DNA from 3 places in the Streptomyces sp. NPDC033136 genome. Region 1 is predicted to be linked to each of the others. Evidence: riboswitches for the same ligand, from Rfam matches in the RefSeq annotation. Region 1 holds a riboswitch; each other region holds the start of a gene.

Region 1 (5,113 bases):
CCTCGGCGTTCGAGCCCGTGCCCTTGACCCCGACGACGGTGCCGAGCCCGAACTGGTCGTGCGTGACCCGGTCTCCGACGGCCAGTGAGACCACCGGCTTCTCGGAGGTGCGGCGCGTGGCGAAACCGGACGCGCCCGACGCCGACGAACGCGAGCGGGACGAGGACAGCGAGGCCGCCACCGCCGAGACCGGCCCGGACGACGCGGGCGCGGTGGCACCCGTGCGCTTCCACTCCACGTGAGTCGGCGGGATCTCCTCCAGGAACCGGGACGGCGGGTTGTACGACGGTTGGCCCCAGGCGCTGCGCAGCGTGGACCTCGTCAGGTACAGCCGCTCGCGGGCGCGCGTGATGCCGACGTAGGCCAGGCGCCGCTCCTCCTCCAGTTCCTTGGTCTGGCCGAGGGCGCGCATGTGCGGGAAGACGCCGTCCTCCATGCCGGTCAGGAAGACGACCGGGAACTCCAGGCCCTTGGCGGTGTGGAGGGTCATCAGCGTGATGACACCGTCGCCGCCCTCCTCGTCCGGAATCTGGTCGGAGTCGGCAACCAGTGCGACCTGTTCGAGGAAGTCGGACAGCGTGCCCCCCGGAGCGGCAGCCTCCGCTGTTACCGCGCCCTCGCCGCGCTCCTGCTCGAACTCCATCGCGACGGCGGCGAGTTCCTGGAGGTTCTCGATCCGGGTCTCGTCCTGCGGGTCGGTGGAAGCCTGCAGCTCGGCGAGGTAGCCGGTGCGCTCCAGGATCGCCTCCAGCACGGTGGCCGGTCCGGCGCCGGACTCGACGATCGTACGGAGGTCCTCCATCAGCGTGTTGAACCGCTTGACGGCGTTGGTGGAGCGCGCCGCCATGCCGTACGCCTCGTCGACGCGCTTGAGCGCCTGCGAAAAGCTGATCTTCTCGCGCTGGGCGAGGGCGTCGATCATCGCCTCGGCGCGGTCGCCGATGCCCCGCTTGGGCACGTTGAGGATCCTGCGCAGCGGCACCGAGTCCTCGGGGTTGGCCAGCACGCGCAGGTAGGCCAGGACGTCCCGGACCTCCTTGCGCTCGTAGAAGCGGACGCCGCCGACGACCTTGTAGGGCAGGCCGACGCGGATGAAGACCTCTTCGAAGACACGGGACTGGGCGTTGGTGCGGTAGAAGACGGCGACGTCGCCGGCCTTCGCGTCGCCCGCGTCGGTGAGGCGGTCTATCTCGTCGGCGACGAACTGCGCCTCGTCGTGCTCGGTGTCGGCGACGTAGCCGGTGATGTGCGCACCCGTGCCGGCGTTGGTCCACAGGTTCTTGGGGCGGCGGGACTCGTTGCGCTCGATGACCGCGTTGGCCGCGCTGAGGATCGTCTGCGTGGAGCGGTAGTTCTGCTCCAGCAGGATCGTCGTCGCGTCCGGGTAGTCCTCCTCGAACTGGAGGATGTTGCGGATCGTCGCGCCGCGGAAGGCGTAGATCGACTGGTCGGCGTCACCCACGACGCACAGCTCGGCGGGCGGGACGTCGTCCGGGCCGGGCGGGACGTCGGTGGGGTGCTCGGCGGTGCCGACGAGTTCGCGGACGAGAGCGTACTGGGCGTGATTGGTGTCCTGGTACTCGTCCACCAGCACGTGGCGGAAGCGGCGGCGGTAGTGCTCGGCGACGTCCGGGAAGGCGCGCAGCAGGTTGACCGTCGTCATGATCAGGTCGTCGAAGTCGAGGGCGTTCGCCTCGCGCAGCCGCGACTGGTACATCGCGTAGGCCTGGGCGAGGGTCTTCTCGAAGCCTCCCCCAGACTCCGTCCGGGAGGTGCCCCCAGTGGCCTGGGCTGCGAAGTCCTCCTCGTCGATCAGCTCGTTCTTCAGGTTGCTGATCTTGGCGCTGAAGGACTTCGGCGGGAAGCGCTTGGGGTCGAGGTCCAGGTCGCGGCAGACCAGGGCCATCAGGCGCTTGGAGTCGGCGGCGTCGTAGATCGAGAAGGAGGAGGTGAAGCCGAGCTTCTTGCTCTCCCGCCTCAGGATGCGCACGCACGCGCTGTGGAAGGTCATGACCCACATGGCGTTCGCGCGCGGGCCGACGAGCTGCTCGACGCGCTCCTTCATCTCGCCGGCGGCCTTGTTGGTGAAGGTGATCGCGAGGATCTGGCCCGGGTGCACGTCCCGCTCGGCGAGCAGGTGGGCGATGCGGTGCGTGAGCACACGGGTCTTGCCGGAGCCGGCGCCGGCCACGATGAGCAGCGGGGAGCCGGAGTGGACGACGGCGGCGCGCTGGTTGTCGTTCAGCCCCTCCAGGAGCGTGGCGGTGTCCACCACTGGGCGCGGGGCGCCGTCCCGGTAGTAGGAGTCCCGGTCCGGCGGCACGTCGAACTTCCCGCCGAACAGATCGTCCGGAACCGGCTCCGGAGCGTGATCGTCCTCGGGTGGCGGCGGGGGCTCGTCCGCGGGGCCCCGCTGGGCCTGGAGGTCCGCCAGGAAGCTGTCGTCAAAGAGGCTGCTCATCGCTCTCCGAGTCTAGGGCGCCCCACTGACAGCCCGCCGCCGCCCTGAGAACATCACCGAAAGGATCCCCTCGTCACCCTGTATCCCTGCACGATCACAGCCCGCTACGGCCGTCACAATTATGACGAACTCATGACGAACCCTGCCCCGTCGATGACTCTCAGCGACGCACTCAGGTAAGGTCACGAAAATGTATCGGGCATATCGCCCATCAACCTTCACAGGGGCCACACGAGTTGGCTACGGTGCGACCAGGCCGCACGACCCCCACCGGCGAACGTCGCCGGGCCGCGCGGCCTCCGTCGAGTCCGGTGTGCCGCAAAGCAGCCGGAGCCGGGGACCCAACCGAAACCTTGGGGTGAATCGGCCCGACTCCTTTCGAGGAGAAGGCCGTAGGGCAACCCTTCCGAACCACCCGCCCGAACCCGACAGCTAACCCGGTAGGCGGACGATGGAAGGAGTCGCCTCCCTTGGCGTCGCACCGCAAGTCGCGTCCTACGGGTACGCGCGTAGCAGGCATACGGACCCCCGCCCTCGCAACGGCGGCCCTCACCTCCGTGGCCCTGCTGTCCCAGTCGGCCAACGCCGCCCCCGAGGCCGACGACAAGCCGAGCCTGGAGGAAGTCGAGAAGAAGGTCGACGCCCTGTACCGCCAGGCCGAGTCGGCGACCGGCAAGTACAACGCGGCCAAGGAGAAGACCGCGAAGCAGCGCAAGCGCGTCGACACCCTCCTCGACGACGTCGCGCAGCGCACCCAGAAGCTCAACGAGGCGCGGGAGGAGCTGGGTTCCTTCGCCTCCGCCCAGTACCGCACCGGCGCCGCCGCCCCGGAGACGGCGACGTTCCTGCTGTCGGACACCCCGCAGGACTACTTCGACCAGACCCATCTGATGGACCGGATGACCGGCCGCCAGAAGGTCGCGGTCGACGACTACGTCACGCAGCAGTCCGAGACGATGAAGAAGCGCCAGGAGGCCACCGAGAGCCTCGAGACGCTCACCGAGACGCAGAGCGACCTGAAGACGGCCAAGGCGACCGTCCAGAAGAAGCTCGCCGACGCGCGCGAGCTGATGTCGAGGCTGACCGCCGAGGAGAAGGCGCGGCTCGCGGCGATCGAGCGGGAGAAGCAGGAGGAGGCCGCCCGCAAGGCCGCCGAGCTGGCCCGGCAGCAGGCCGCACAGCGGGCCGCGCAGCAGCAGGCGCAGGAGGAGGCCGCCCAGCAGCAGGAGAGCGGATCCTCGTCGGCGGGCTCCGGCCCGACCTCCTCGACGGCCCCGGCCGACTCCTCGTACACCACCAAGGCCGACAAGGCCCTCGCCTTCGCCCGCGCCCAGATCGGCAAGCCGTACGTCTGGGGCGCCGTCGGCCCCGGCTCCTACGACTGCTCCGGCCTCACCCAGGCCGCGTGGAAGGCCGCGGGCGTCACCCTGCCGCGCACGACCTACGACCAGGTCGACGCCGGCACCACGGTCCCCCTCTCCCAGGCCCAGCCCGGTGACCTGGTCTTCTTCTACAACGACCTCACCCACGTCGGCATCTACATCGGCAACGGCATGATGATCCACGCCCCGAAGCCCGGCACCTACGTGCGCGAGGAGTCGGTCTACTACGACGGCGAGTCGGCGATCCACAGCGTGGTGCGGCCGGCCTGAGGACCCTTTTGAGGGGCACGCGCGCGTGCCCCTCTCCTCACGCGCGCGGCGCTCTCTAGCATCGGCGCCATGTCCGGTCCCTCCCCGCTCACCCCCTGGTGGGCGATGTACGCGCTGGCGACCGGCACCGTGTCGGTCGGTCTCGACTCCGCGGGGTACGCGGTCCCCTCCCGCATCGTCCTCGTCCTGGCCTGTGCGGCCTGGCTGGGGGCGGTCGCGTCCGCCGTGCCCCGCCTGCCGCGGCCGGGGCGGCGGACGGAGACAGCGGCCGCGCTCACCTTCGTGGCCGCGACCGCCATGGTGGGCACCGGCTTCTCCGCGGCGGGGCAGCGCGGGCCGGCCGCGGCGCTGCTGGCGTTCGCCGCGCTGGTCTGGACGGTGTTCCTCGCCTCGGGATCCCCGGACCGGCGCGGCACCGTGTTCCTGCGCTGCGTGGCCACCCAGGGGCTCGCCGTGCTCGGTGCCACGCTCGCCGCGGCGGAGTCCGCCGCCTGGCTCGCGCACGCGGCCCTGGTGCTGTTCTGGCTGGGGCTCCCGTTCTACGGCTTAGCCCTGTTCCGCTTCGAGCCGCGGCAGATCACCGACGGGCCCGGGGACCACTGGCTCGCGGCCGGCGCGCTCGCCGTCTCGGCGCTGGCCGGGGCGAAACTCCTCAGCGCCGACAGCGACCGCCTGTACCTGTGGAACACCGACGACCACGCCGTCCTCACCAGGGTCACCGTCGCGCTGCTCGTGCTCACCGCGGTCTGCTGCGTCGCCCTGTTCACCGCCGAACTCTTCTGGCCCCGGCGCCGCTACGCCGCGTCGCGCTGGGCGACGGTGTTCTCCGCCGTCGTCACGGCGGTGGCCGCCCTGGCGGTCGCCGCCGCCTTCGACACCCCATGGCTCGATGGCCTCGGGGAGGCACTGCTGTGGATCGCTGTGGCCGCGTACCTCGGTTGCGCCGCCTGGGCGGCCGTCACCCTCAGAGTTGGCGCCCGGCCCTGACGGGTCAGGTCCA
Region 2 (5,113 bases), on a different contig from region 1:
GCCCAGGTCGGTGCTGATCTTCACCGTGCCGGACAGCTGCTCGACGTCGGACTGGGCGACCTTCTCGATGAGTTGCTGGGCGGTGATCTTCGGGAGGTCGGGGTCACCGGAGTCGGCGAGTGCGGGGACCAGCCCGATCGTCGCGGCCGCCACCCCCATCACCGTGACCGGGACGACGTATCGCGCGGCTTTGCGCCGCCCGGAGCGCTGCTCGTCGACCTCCCCGCCGGTCGTGCTGTCGTCGGATGCGTACGGTGCCATGTGTGCCCTACCTCCATGGTCGGCGGCGGCTGTCCGTGTCGTCCACGCACTCGTCCCAGAGCCGCCATTCTCACCCGAACAGGTGAGGGGTGGTGTTTTCCCTGGTTTCCATCTGACCAAATCGGCCAGGGAGATACGTCAGACCCCGGACTCAACTCCGCGTACTGCTGGGGTATGACACGGAAGGGCGGCTTCTCCTCCGACCCGTAGGGGTCGGGCGGGCAGGAGGCCCTAGCCGGCCCGGTGCACCACCGCGTCGCTCAGTTCCACCAGCGCTGCCTTCGCGGCACATTCCGGCAGGGGCGCCAGCGCCGAGCCGGCGTCCTGGGCGTAGCGGACGGTGTCCCGCCGGGCCTGCTCCAGCGCCGGGTGGGCCCGCAGCAGACGCAGGGCCTCGGCGTGCCGGGCGTCGTCGGTGAGGTCGGAGTCCAGCAGCTCGCACAGGGCGACGTCGTCCGCGAGCCCGAGCCGGGCGGCGCGCTCGCGCAGCCGGAGCACCGGCAGCGTGGGAATGCCCTCGCGCAGGTCGGTGCCGGGGGTCTTGCCGGACTCGTGGGAGTCGGAGGCGATGTCCAGGACGTCGTCCGCGAGCTGGAAGGCGACGCCGAGCCGCTCGCCGTACTGGGTCAGCACGTCCACGACCGTGTCGTCGGCGCCGGACATCATCGCGCCGAAGCGGCACGACACCGCGACCAGTGAGCCGGTCTTGCCGCCCAGCACGTCCAAGTAGTGCTCGACGGGGTCGCGGCCGTCCTGCGGCCCGGCCGTCTCCAGGATCTGCCCGGTCACGAGCCGCTCGAAGGCCTCGGCCTGCACCCGCACGGCCTCGGGGCCGAGATCGGCCAGGATGTGCGAGGCGCGGGCGAAGAGGAAGTCGCCGGTGAGGACCGCGACGGAGTTGCCCCAACGGGTATTCGCGCTCGCGACGCCCCGGCGCACGGCGGCCTCGTCCATCACGTCGTCGTGGTACAGCGTGGCGAGGTGGGTCAGCTCCACGACGACGGCCGAGGGCACGATCCCGGGTGCGTGCCGGTCGCCGAACTGGGCGGAGAGCATCACGAGCAGCGGCCGGAACCGCTTGCCGCCGGCCCGCACCAGGTGCTGGGCGGCCTCCGTGATGAAGGGCACCTCACTCTTGGTGGCCTCGAGCAAGCCTTCCTCGACAGCCGCCAGTCCGGCCTGGACATCGGCTTCCAGAGCCTGGTCCCGCACGCTCAGCCCGAACGGCCCGACGTCGGTCACGAGGGGTCTCCTGTCTGCTGGTGTCTGCCGGTGCTTACGCGGATTGTCGATAGGTCGCTGCCCTCACTCGAGTCAGCGTATCCGGTCACGTTTCGATCACCGCCAGCGCCCATGGTTACAGGGCGGGTGGTATCCGATCACGACCGTTATGTTTTCGATCAGCCCATAAGAGGGGATATTTATCGACTTACCCAGAGGTAGCGAACTATGCACTATTTGCCCCGGTGAGGAAGCGAATCCCCTTTGGCGGACATTGCGCCACGCGCGTGTGATCAGTGAGTTGAATCACGCCCACGCTTCCACCGTCCCACCCGGCATGCGCCCGTACGTCCGTCCCGTTCAGGCGAGTTGAGCGTTGGCTTACGCAAAGGATCAAGTGGCCCATTACCCCCGACCAAGGTCGACTAGCGCCATATGTGACTCCACTGCTTGTTCCCGACATGTGCTGTCGCATACGTTCCGGCCCAGTCCGGCGGACGCCGAATCCTGCCACCGCCCGGACTCCCCACAGACACCGACTCACTCACGCAGGGCAGGAGCGGGGGACCCAGGTAAGTCGCCGGTCCGCACGACGGAACGGCTCGGGGTGAAGCCGCGCACGGCACAGCGCCGTACGCGGCCGGGCACCTCCCGGCCCGAACCCGACAGCTCACCTCGCAGGCGCCGGAGAGGAACATCGCCATGCCCGGACGAGGTAAGCACCGTCGACCCAGAACCAACCCGATCACCCGTCGTGTCGTGGCCGCCGGCACCGGCGGAGCGGCACTGACCCTTCCGCTCCTCGGCGCCACGCAGGCGAGCGCCGCCGAACCCCAGAGCACCGCCGCCCAGTCCGTGCCGCAGGCGGCCCAGCCCGCCAAGGCCCTCAAGTCCCTCACGTACACCGTGACCAAGGGCGACACGCTCTACCGCATCGCCGGCAAGTACGACGTGTCGGGCGGCTGGAAGCAGCTCTACAAGGACAACCGCGCCGCTGTCGGAGACGACCCGAAGCTGATCCACCCGGGTCTGAAGCTGAAGGTGAAGACGGCCAAGGCGGGCGCCGTGAAGAAGAAGGCGACCCAGTCCTCCGCCCCCGCCAAGCCGGCCGCGAAGCCCGCCGGCGGCGCCCAGGCCACCCAGGTCTCCGCGAAGACCTACGCGAACAACCTGGACGGCTGGATCCGCGAGGCGCTGGACATCATGGCGCAGAAGGGGATCCCGGGCTCGTACGAGGGCATCCACCGCAACATCATGCGCGAGTCGTCCGGCAACCCCCTGGCGATCAACAACTGGGACTCGAACGCCGCCAAGGGCACCCCGTCCAAGGGGCTGCTCCAGGTCATCGACCCGACCTTCGCCGCCTACCACGTGTCCGGCACCCCCTACGACCCGTACGACCCGGTCGCCAACATCACGGCGGCCTGCAACTACGCGGCCGACCGCTACGGCTCGATCGACAACGTCAACGGCCCGTACTGAGCCGTCCCGCCCAGCAGTCGCTCGAGGACGACGGCGATGCCGTCGTCCTCGTTCGACGAGGTGACCTCGTCGGCCACGGCCTTGAGTTCGGGATGGGCGTTGGCCATCGCCACGCCGTGCGCGGCCCAGTCGAACATCGGGATGTCGTTGGGCATGTCACCGAAGGCGATCGTGTCCGCAGGCCGCAGCCCCAGGTGCTCGGCGGCCAGCGCCAGGCCCGTCGCCTTGGTGACACCGCACGGCTGGAGTTCGACCGTGCCGGGCCCCGACATCGTCACCGTCGCCAGGGAGCCGACCACCGAGCGGGCCGTCGCCGCCAGTTCGTCGTCCGTCAGGTAGGAGTGGCGCAGCAGCACCTTGCTGATCGGCGCGCCCCACAGCTCGTCGCGCCGGTCGACCCGTACCGCGGGCAGGGTCGGGTGCGGCATGAGATAGCCCGGCTCGATCAGCGTGAGCCCGTCGACGCCGTCCTGGTCGACTGCCGCATACACCTGCCCCACCTCGGCCTCGATCTTGCCGAGGGCGGTCTCGGCCAGCTCCCGGTCCAGGGTGATCGACCACAGCAGGCGGTCCGCACCGGCGTCGTACACCTGCGCGCCCTGCCCGCACACCGCGAGCCCCGTGCACCGGAGGTCGTCCAGCAGCGGCCGCACTCTGGGTGCCGGCCGGCCCGTCACCACGAGGTGCTGGGCACCGGCGTCCGCCACCCGCCGGAGCGCGGCGAGGGACCGGTCGGACAGGGTGTCGTCGCCGCGCAGCAGCGTCCCGTCCAGGTCGGTGGCGATGAGTGAATATGCGATGGGTGCGGCCATGATCAGAGAATACGGACAACGCGCCCTCTCGTTTCATCGCGCGGTGGACGCCGATTGCCCGGTTGAAGGCCTCTGCACCAGTTGGCAACAAGATGGTCCGCTACCTACCCGTGGGGGCGTCTCGGGCGGTACCTTCCCAGTGTCCAGGGGGGACTTGATCGGGGGGTCAGGTTGAGCAGTGGGCGCATACGTGTGGCTGGGCCCGGGGAGCTCGGCGAAGCGGAAAGGGAGCGCTGGCGCGCGCTGCGCGCCGCCTCGCGGGCACCGCGCAACCCTTTCATGGAGCCGGAGTTCACCGAAGCCGTCGGCCGGGTGAGGCCGCGGGCCCGGGTCGCGGTGGTCTACGAAGGGCTGGAGCCGGTCGGCTTCCTGCCCTACGAGCGGGGCCCGTTGGGCCAGGGCCGGGCGATCGGGCTCGGCGTCTCGGACGCGCAGGGCGCGATCGTGCGCCCCGGCCTGAGCCTCGACACCGGCGAACTGCTGCGGGCCTGCTCGGTGTCGGTGTTCGCCTTCGACAACCTGGAGGCGGAGCAGCGGCTGTTCGTCCGCCACGCGGCCGAGGAGCACGCCACGTTCGTCATCGACGTGGAGAAGGGCTACGAGACGTACGAGTCGGTGCTGCGCGCCCGGTCGCCGAAGTTCCTCAAGACCACGCTGGCCAAGGAGCGCAGGCTGGGCCGGCAGGTCGGCGAGCTGCGGTTCGTGTTCGACGAACGCGACGCGGCCGCGCTGCGCACGCTCATGGCGTGGAAGTCCGCCCAGTACCGCAGGACCGGCCGCCGGGACCGGTTCGCCCAGGAGTGGATCACCCGGCTCGTCGGGCAACTGGCCCGGACCCGGGCACCGGAGTGCGGCGGCACGCTGTCGGTGCTGTACGCCGGTCAGCGGCCGATCGCCGCACACTTCGGACTGCGCTCGGCCTCGGTGCTGGCGTGCTGGTTCCCGGCCTACGACCCGCAGTTCGCGAGGTTCTCGCCGGGTCTGGTGCTGCACCTGCGCATGGCCGAGGCGGCGGCCGCCCAGGGCATCGGCATGCTCGACCTGGGGCGGGGCGCGGCCGAGTACAAGGACGCATTGAAGACGGGTGAACTGCCCGTGTACGAGGGCGCGGTGACGCGCCCGGGGCCGGGCGCGGCGCTGCACTGGCTCAGTCGCGAGCCGGCGCGCCGCGCACACGGTTTCGTCCGCGGCCGGCCGCGGCTCGCGTCGCTGGCCGCGCGGACCCTGAAGGGCGCGGCTCGGCTGCGCCGTACCTGACACGAGTGGGGGGAGGGGCGCATGGCTCGTTCGGCGCGTGCGCGGGAGGAGATACGGCGGTTCCTGGACATCGGGGCGGT
Region 3 (5,113 bases), on a different contig from region 1:
GTACGGTGGCGATGAACTCGCCGCCGACCGTGGCCGCGAGTCCCACCCGGTCCACAAAGTCGTGGTGCGTGAAGCGGTGGACGTCCTTGGCGGACAGGCGAGGGTACGGCGCGAAGAAGCGGTAGTACTTCGACTCGTCGGAGACCTGCTCGTAGAAGCTGACGAGGCGATCGGCGTCATCAACGGTGATGGGCCGGATGCGCGCGGTGCCACCGTCGCGCAGCACCACGTCGGCTTCCCAGTGGGCGGGATACTCATGCCGGTCCGGCGAGGTCTGCATGGGCCCCAGAGTACGGCTAGCGCCTGACAACGGCGCGAGGCAGTCTGTGGAGGGCGTCAGTCGGGTCGAGGCCGCGATCCGACGGCACCTCCGGAGCGGAACGCGAGGACCGCTCCGGGTGGCTTCACGATGTGGGAAACTGGTCTAGACAACCTGAACACCGAAGGGCAGCAACACATGGCTGAGCGCCGCGTCAACGTCGGCTGGGCCGAGGGTCTCCACGCCCGCCCCGCCTCCATCTTCGTCCGAGCCGCCACGGCCGCAGGCGTCCCGGTGACGATCGCCAAGGCTGACGGCAACCCCGTTAACGCGGCCTCCATGCTGGCCGTCCTGGGCCTGGGCGCCCAGGGTGGCGAGGAGATCGTCCTCGCCTCCGACGCCGAGGGCGCGGACGCCGCCCTGGACCGGCTGGCCAAGCTGGTCTCCGAGGGTCTCGAGGAACTGCCTGAGACCGTCTGATACGCGGTGCGCCTATTCGGGCGCACACGGAAGGGCTCGTCCGAATTCATCGGGCGAGCCCTTCGCCATTACCGAGGCCGGTTGATTATCCGTGCCGGGGCAGCAGGAAATAAGCCCCCTGGAATTCCCTGCTCTTTGTATACGGCTGTCGTGTTAATGTCGCAGGCTCGCCGTGTTTACGGGATGTTGCGAGTTCCTCACACGCTCGGTGCGCTCGCCTCCCTCAGCGGCGGAGCCGAAGCGCAGGCGGTGCGCGGCCGTCGCGCGCTCGGTGTGCAGCGCCGTGACCGCCCGCGCGCGCTCGCCGTCCCCGCGCGCCACCGCGTCCACGATCGCGCCGTGCTCCGTCCACGACTCCACGGGGCTGGCCGGCACGTCCACGGCGTACATCCAGGCGATCTTGTGACGGAGCTGGGTGAGCATCGAGGTCAGAGCGGGGCTGCCGGAGGCCTGGGCGAGCGTCTCGTGGAACCAGCCGTCCAGGGAGCGCAGGTCGTCGCTGCTGCCCCGGCGGGCGCGCTCCTGGCCGAGCCGGACCAGCCCGCGCAGGACCTTCAAATGCGCCTCGGTGCGGCGCTGGGCGGCCCGGGCGGCACCGAGCGGCTCCAGCAGCATGCGCATCTCCAGCAGGTCGGCGGCCTCCTGCTCGGTGGGTTCGGCGACGCACGCGCCCGCGTGCCGCCGGGTCACCACGAAGCCCTCGGCCTCCAGGGTGCGCAGGGCCTCCCGGACGGGGACGCGCGAGACGCCGTAGCGGCGCGCGAGGAGTTCCTCGGTGAGCCGGCTGCCGCGCGCGTGGACACCCGCGACGATGTCGTCCCGGATGGCCGTGCACACCGAGTGCGCGGGAATACGCATGACCGACCTCCGTTTAATCCCCGTGAAACGTCGACGAGTGACGCGTGTTCCGTGACTCTATTGCAATGAGCCGGAATTTCCGACGGCAGCCCGGAATCCAGGGATATTTTTTGGACAACCGGCCGCCATGAACGCCGAAAGCCCCGGCTCGTGGAGCCGGGGCCTCGCGGAAACGGAGCGGTGTGCCCGTCAGAGGTTCACGCCGTGCGAGCGGAGATAGGCGACGGGGTCCATGTCCGAGCCGTACTCGGGGCTCGTGCGCGCCTCGAAGTGCAGGTGCGCGCCGGTGACGTTGCCGGTGGCGCCGGACAGGCCGATCTGCTGACCGGGGGTGACCTGCTGACCCACCGAGACGCCGACGGACGACAGGTGGCCGTACTGGGTGTACGTCCCGTCGTTCATCTTGATGACGACCTGGTTGCCGTAGGAACCACCCCAGCCGGCCTCGACGACCGTGCCCATGCCGACGGCTTGGACGGCGGTGCCGCTGGCGGCGTGGAAGTCGACGCCGGTGTGGCTGCCGGAGGACCAGACGGCGCCGCCGGCCTTGTAGCCGGTGGAGACGTACGAGCCCGCGATCGGGGACACGAAGGTGTTGAGGCGCTTGCGCTCGGCCTCACGGGCCGCGCGCTCCTTGGCCTCGCGGGCCTTCTCAGCCGCCTCCTTGGCCTTCTTGGCCGCCTCGGCGGCCCGCTCGCGGGCGGCCTCCTCGGCCTTCTTCTTGGCGGCGGCCTCTTCGGCCGCCTGCTTCTGGGCGAGAGCCTGCGCGTCGATCTGCTGGGCGACGGTGTCGCCCATGGTGACGACGGGTGTGAGGCCGGTCTGCTCGGGAGCGGGCTCGGCGGCGAAAGCGGCCGGGGCGGCCACACTGCCGATGACGCCGGTGGTGGCGAGGGCCGCGACGCCCGCCGCGCGGGCCGTGCCGCGCTGGATCCTGCTGGGACGACGGTGCTTCCCGGTGGCGCGCGTGAACGCCATGTGGTGGCTGGTCCTTTCCTTCCCTCTCGCCTACCGGGTTAGCTGACGGGTTCGGAGCAGGAAGGTCTCCTACGGACCCCCTCGCGGCTCGCGCGGGCGTCCGATTCACCCCAGGGACTGCGGTTGGGTCCCCGGCTCCCCTGGCTCGCGCCGTACGGGGACTCGGCGATGACTGTCCGGTGCCGCGGGTGCGGCGCACTGCCTGACGAACAGCCCGGATGACGCTAAGCGGCGGCACTTTCAATTCCCAAACGAATCCCGGCTTTTGTAGCGCATCCCACAGGGCAGACAGGCAACCTCCGTATCAATTCGGGCATAAAGGAGCCCTGGCGCCTTGGAAGACAACCAGGGCTCCTCCGCACGCGTGCCCTACTCGGCGGCGACGACCGCGACTTCGCCGATGCCGAGGGCCTCGACCGGGCCCTGGATCTGCGCCGCGTCACCGACGAGGACGGTCACCAGACGGTCCACCGGGAAGGCGCTGACGGCCGCCGCGGTGGCCTCCACGGTGCCGGTCGCGGCGAGCTGCCGGTACAGCGTGGCCTGGTAGTCGTCCGGCAGGTGCTGCTCGACCTGGTCCGCCAGCGTGCTCGCGACGGCCGCCGCCGTCTCGTACTTCAGCGGCGCCACGCCGACCAGGTTCTGCACGGCGACGTCCCGCTCGGCGTCGGTCAGGCCCTCGGCGGCGAGGGTGCGCAGCACCGTCCAGAGGTCCTGCAGGGCCGGTCCGGTGTTGGGCGTGTCCACGGAGCCGCTGATGGCCAGCATCGAGGCACCGGTCCCGTCCGGGGCGGACCTGAGGACCTGGGCGAACGAGCGCACGCCGTAGGTGTAGCCCTTCTCCTCGCGCAGGACGCGGTCCAGGCGGGAGGTGAGGGTGCCGCCGAGGCAGTACGTGCCGAGCACCTGGGCGGGCCACACCCGGTCGTGCCGGTCCGGGCCGACGCGGCCGATCAGCACCTGCGTCTGGACGGCGCCCGGGCGGTCCACGATGACGACCCGGCCCGTGTCGTCGGCGGTGACCGGCGGCACCGGGCGCGGCTCGGCCGAGGAGCCGGTCCACGACCCCAGGGTGTCGCCGAGCAGGGCGTCGAGGTCGATGCCGGTGAGGTCGCCGACGACCACGGCAGTGGCCGTGGCGGGCCTGACGTGCTTCTCGTAGAAGGCGCGTACGGCCGCGGAGTCGATCGCGGCGACCGTCTCCTCGGTGCCCTGCCGGGGCCTCGACATGCGCGAGCCCGCCGGGAACAGTTCCTTGGAGAGCTCCTTGGCGGCACGGCGGGAGGGGTTGGCCAGCTCGTGCGGGATCTCGTCGAGGCGGTTGCGGACCAGTCGCTCGACCTCGCTGTCCGCGAACGCGGGAGCCCTGAGGGCGTCGGCGATCAGGCCGAGTCCCTTGGCGAGCCGGGAGGCCGGTACCTCCAGGCTGAGCCGGACACCGGGGTGGTCGGCGTGTGCGTCGAGGGTGGCGCCGGCGCGCTCCAGCTCGGCGGCGAACTCCTCGGCGGAGTGCTTGTCGGTGCCCTCCGAGAAGGCCCGCGCCATGATCGTGGCCACACCGTCGAGGCCGGCCGGCTCGGCCTCCAGGGGCGCGTCCAGCAGCACCTCCACGGCGACGACCTGCTGTCCGGGGCGGTGGCAGCGCAACAGCGTCAGGCCGTTGCCGAGCGTGCCGCGCTCGGGGGCCGGGAAGGCCCAGGGCCGGGCCTCGCCCGCCTGCGGCCGGGGGTGGAAATCCATCGTGGCGAGCTCGGTCACTTGGCCGCCTCCTCGTTCTCGTCGCCGGCCGCGGCTGCGGTGTCCTCGGCCTCGTCGGTCTCGTCGGCGACGGGCTCGTAGACGAGCACCGCGCGGTTGTCGGGGCGCAGGCGGGCCTTGGCGACCTCCTGGACCTCCTCCGCCGTGACCTCCAGCACGCGCTGGACGGCGGTCAGGGCGAGCTGCGGGTCGCCGAACAGCACGGCGTACCGGCACAGTTCGTCGGCGCGGCCCGCGACCGTGCCGAGCCGGTCCAGCCACTCGCGCTCCAACTGGGCCTGGGCGCGCTCCATCTCCTCGGCCGTGGGGCCCTCCTCGGCGAACCGGGCGAGCTCCTCGTCGATGGCCGCCTCGATGACCGGGACCTCCACGTCGCCGGACGTCTTCACGTCCAGCCAGCCCAGGGAGGGTGCCCCGGCGAGCCGCAGCAGACCGAAACCGGCCGCCACGGCCGTGCGGTCGCGCCGCACGAGACGGTTGTAGAGGCGGGAGGACTCGCCGCCGCCGAGGACGGTGAGGGCCAGGTCGGCCGCGTCGCACGCGCGCGTGCCGTCGTGCGGCAGCCGGTAGGCGGCCATCAGGGCGCGCGCGGGAACCTCCTCCTCGACGACCTCGCGCAGCTGCTCGCCGATGGTCTCCGGCAGCGAGCCCTCACGCGGGGCGGGCTTGCCGTCGTGGCCGGGGATGGAGCCGAAGTACTTCTCGATCCAGACCAGGGTCTGCTCCGGGTCGATGTCGCCGACCACGGAGAGCACGGCGTTGTTCGGCGCGTAGTAGGTG

What was found. A riboswitch is a leader RNA that binds a small molecule or an ion and turns the genes downstream of it on or off. The one in region 1 is predicted to bind cyclic di-AMP.
Region 2: another riboswitch for cyclic di-AMP. It lies ahead of ACZ5TL_RS31800 (transglycosylase SLT domain-containing protein); the one in region 1 lies ahead of ACZ5TL_RS27775 (C40 family peptidase).
Region 3: another riboswitch for cyclic di-AMP. It lies ahead of ACZ5TL_RS37555 (M23 family metallopeptidase); the one in region 1 lies ahead of ACZ5TL_RS27775 (C40 family peptidase).

Annotation. Positions count from the first base shown of each region.
Region 1 covers NZ_JBVIPD010000017.1:134,021-139,133, forward strand. Annotated here, with positions in the region: gene pcrA (DNA helicase PcrA) at 1-2,461, opposite strand, end outside; cyclic di-AMP (ydaO/yuaA leader) riboswitch at 2,766-2,924, shown strand; gene ACZ5TL_RS27775 (C40 family peptidase) at 2,932-4,113, shown strand; gene ACZ5TL_RS27780 (SLAC1 family transporter) at 4,183-5,100, shown strand; gene ACZ5TL_RS27785 (hypothetical protein) at 5,105-5,113, opposite strand, start outside.
Region 2 covers NZ_JBVIPD010000023.1:59,688-64,800, reverse strand. Annotated here, with positions in the region: gene ACZ5TL_RS31810 (LolA family protein) at 1-261, opposite strand, end outside; gene ACZ5TL_RS31805 (polyprenyl synthetase family protein) at 493-1,503, opposite strand; cyclic di-AMP (ydaO/yuaA leader) riboswitch at 2,006-2,181, shown strand; gene ACZ5TL_RS31800 (transglycosylase SLT domain-containing protein) at 2,185-2,964, shown strand; gene ACZ5TL_RS31795 (HAD family hydrolase) at 2,928-3,776, opposite strand; gene ACZ5TL_RS31790 (GNAT family N-acetyltransferase) at 3,963-5,033, shown strand; gene ACZ5TL_RS31785 (glycosyltransferase family 2 protein) at 5,055-5,113, shown strand, end outside.
Region 3 covers NZ_JBVIPD010000036.1:17,746-22,858, reverse strand. Annotated here, with positions in the region: gene ACZ5TL_RS37570 (bifunctional acetate--CoA ligase family protein/GNAT family N-acetyltransferase) at 1-280, opposite strand, end outside; gene ACZ5TL_RS37565 (HPr family phosphocarrier protein) at 458-739, shown strand; gene ACZ5TL_RS37560 (GntR family transcriptional regulator) at 893-1,597, opposite strand; gene ACZ5TL_RS37555 (M23 family metallopeptidase) at 1,787-2,575, opposite strand; cyclic di-AMP (ydaO/yuaA leader) riboswitch at 2,588-2,753, opposite strand; gene ACZ5TL_RS37550 (M16 family metallopeptidase) at 2,945-4,333, opposite strand; gene ACZ5TL_RS37545 (M16 family metallopeptidase) at 4,330-5,113, opposite strand, start outside.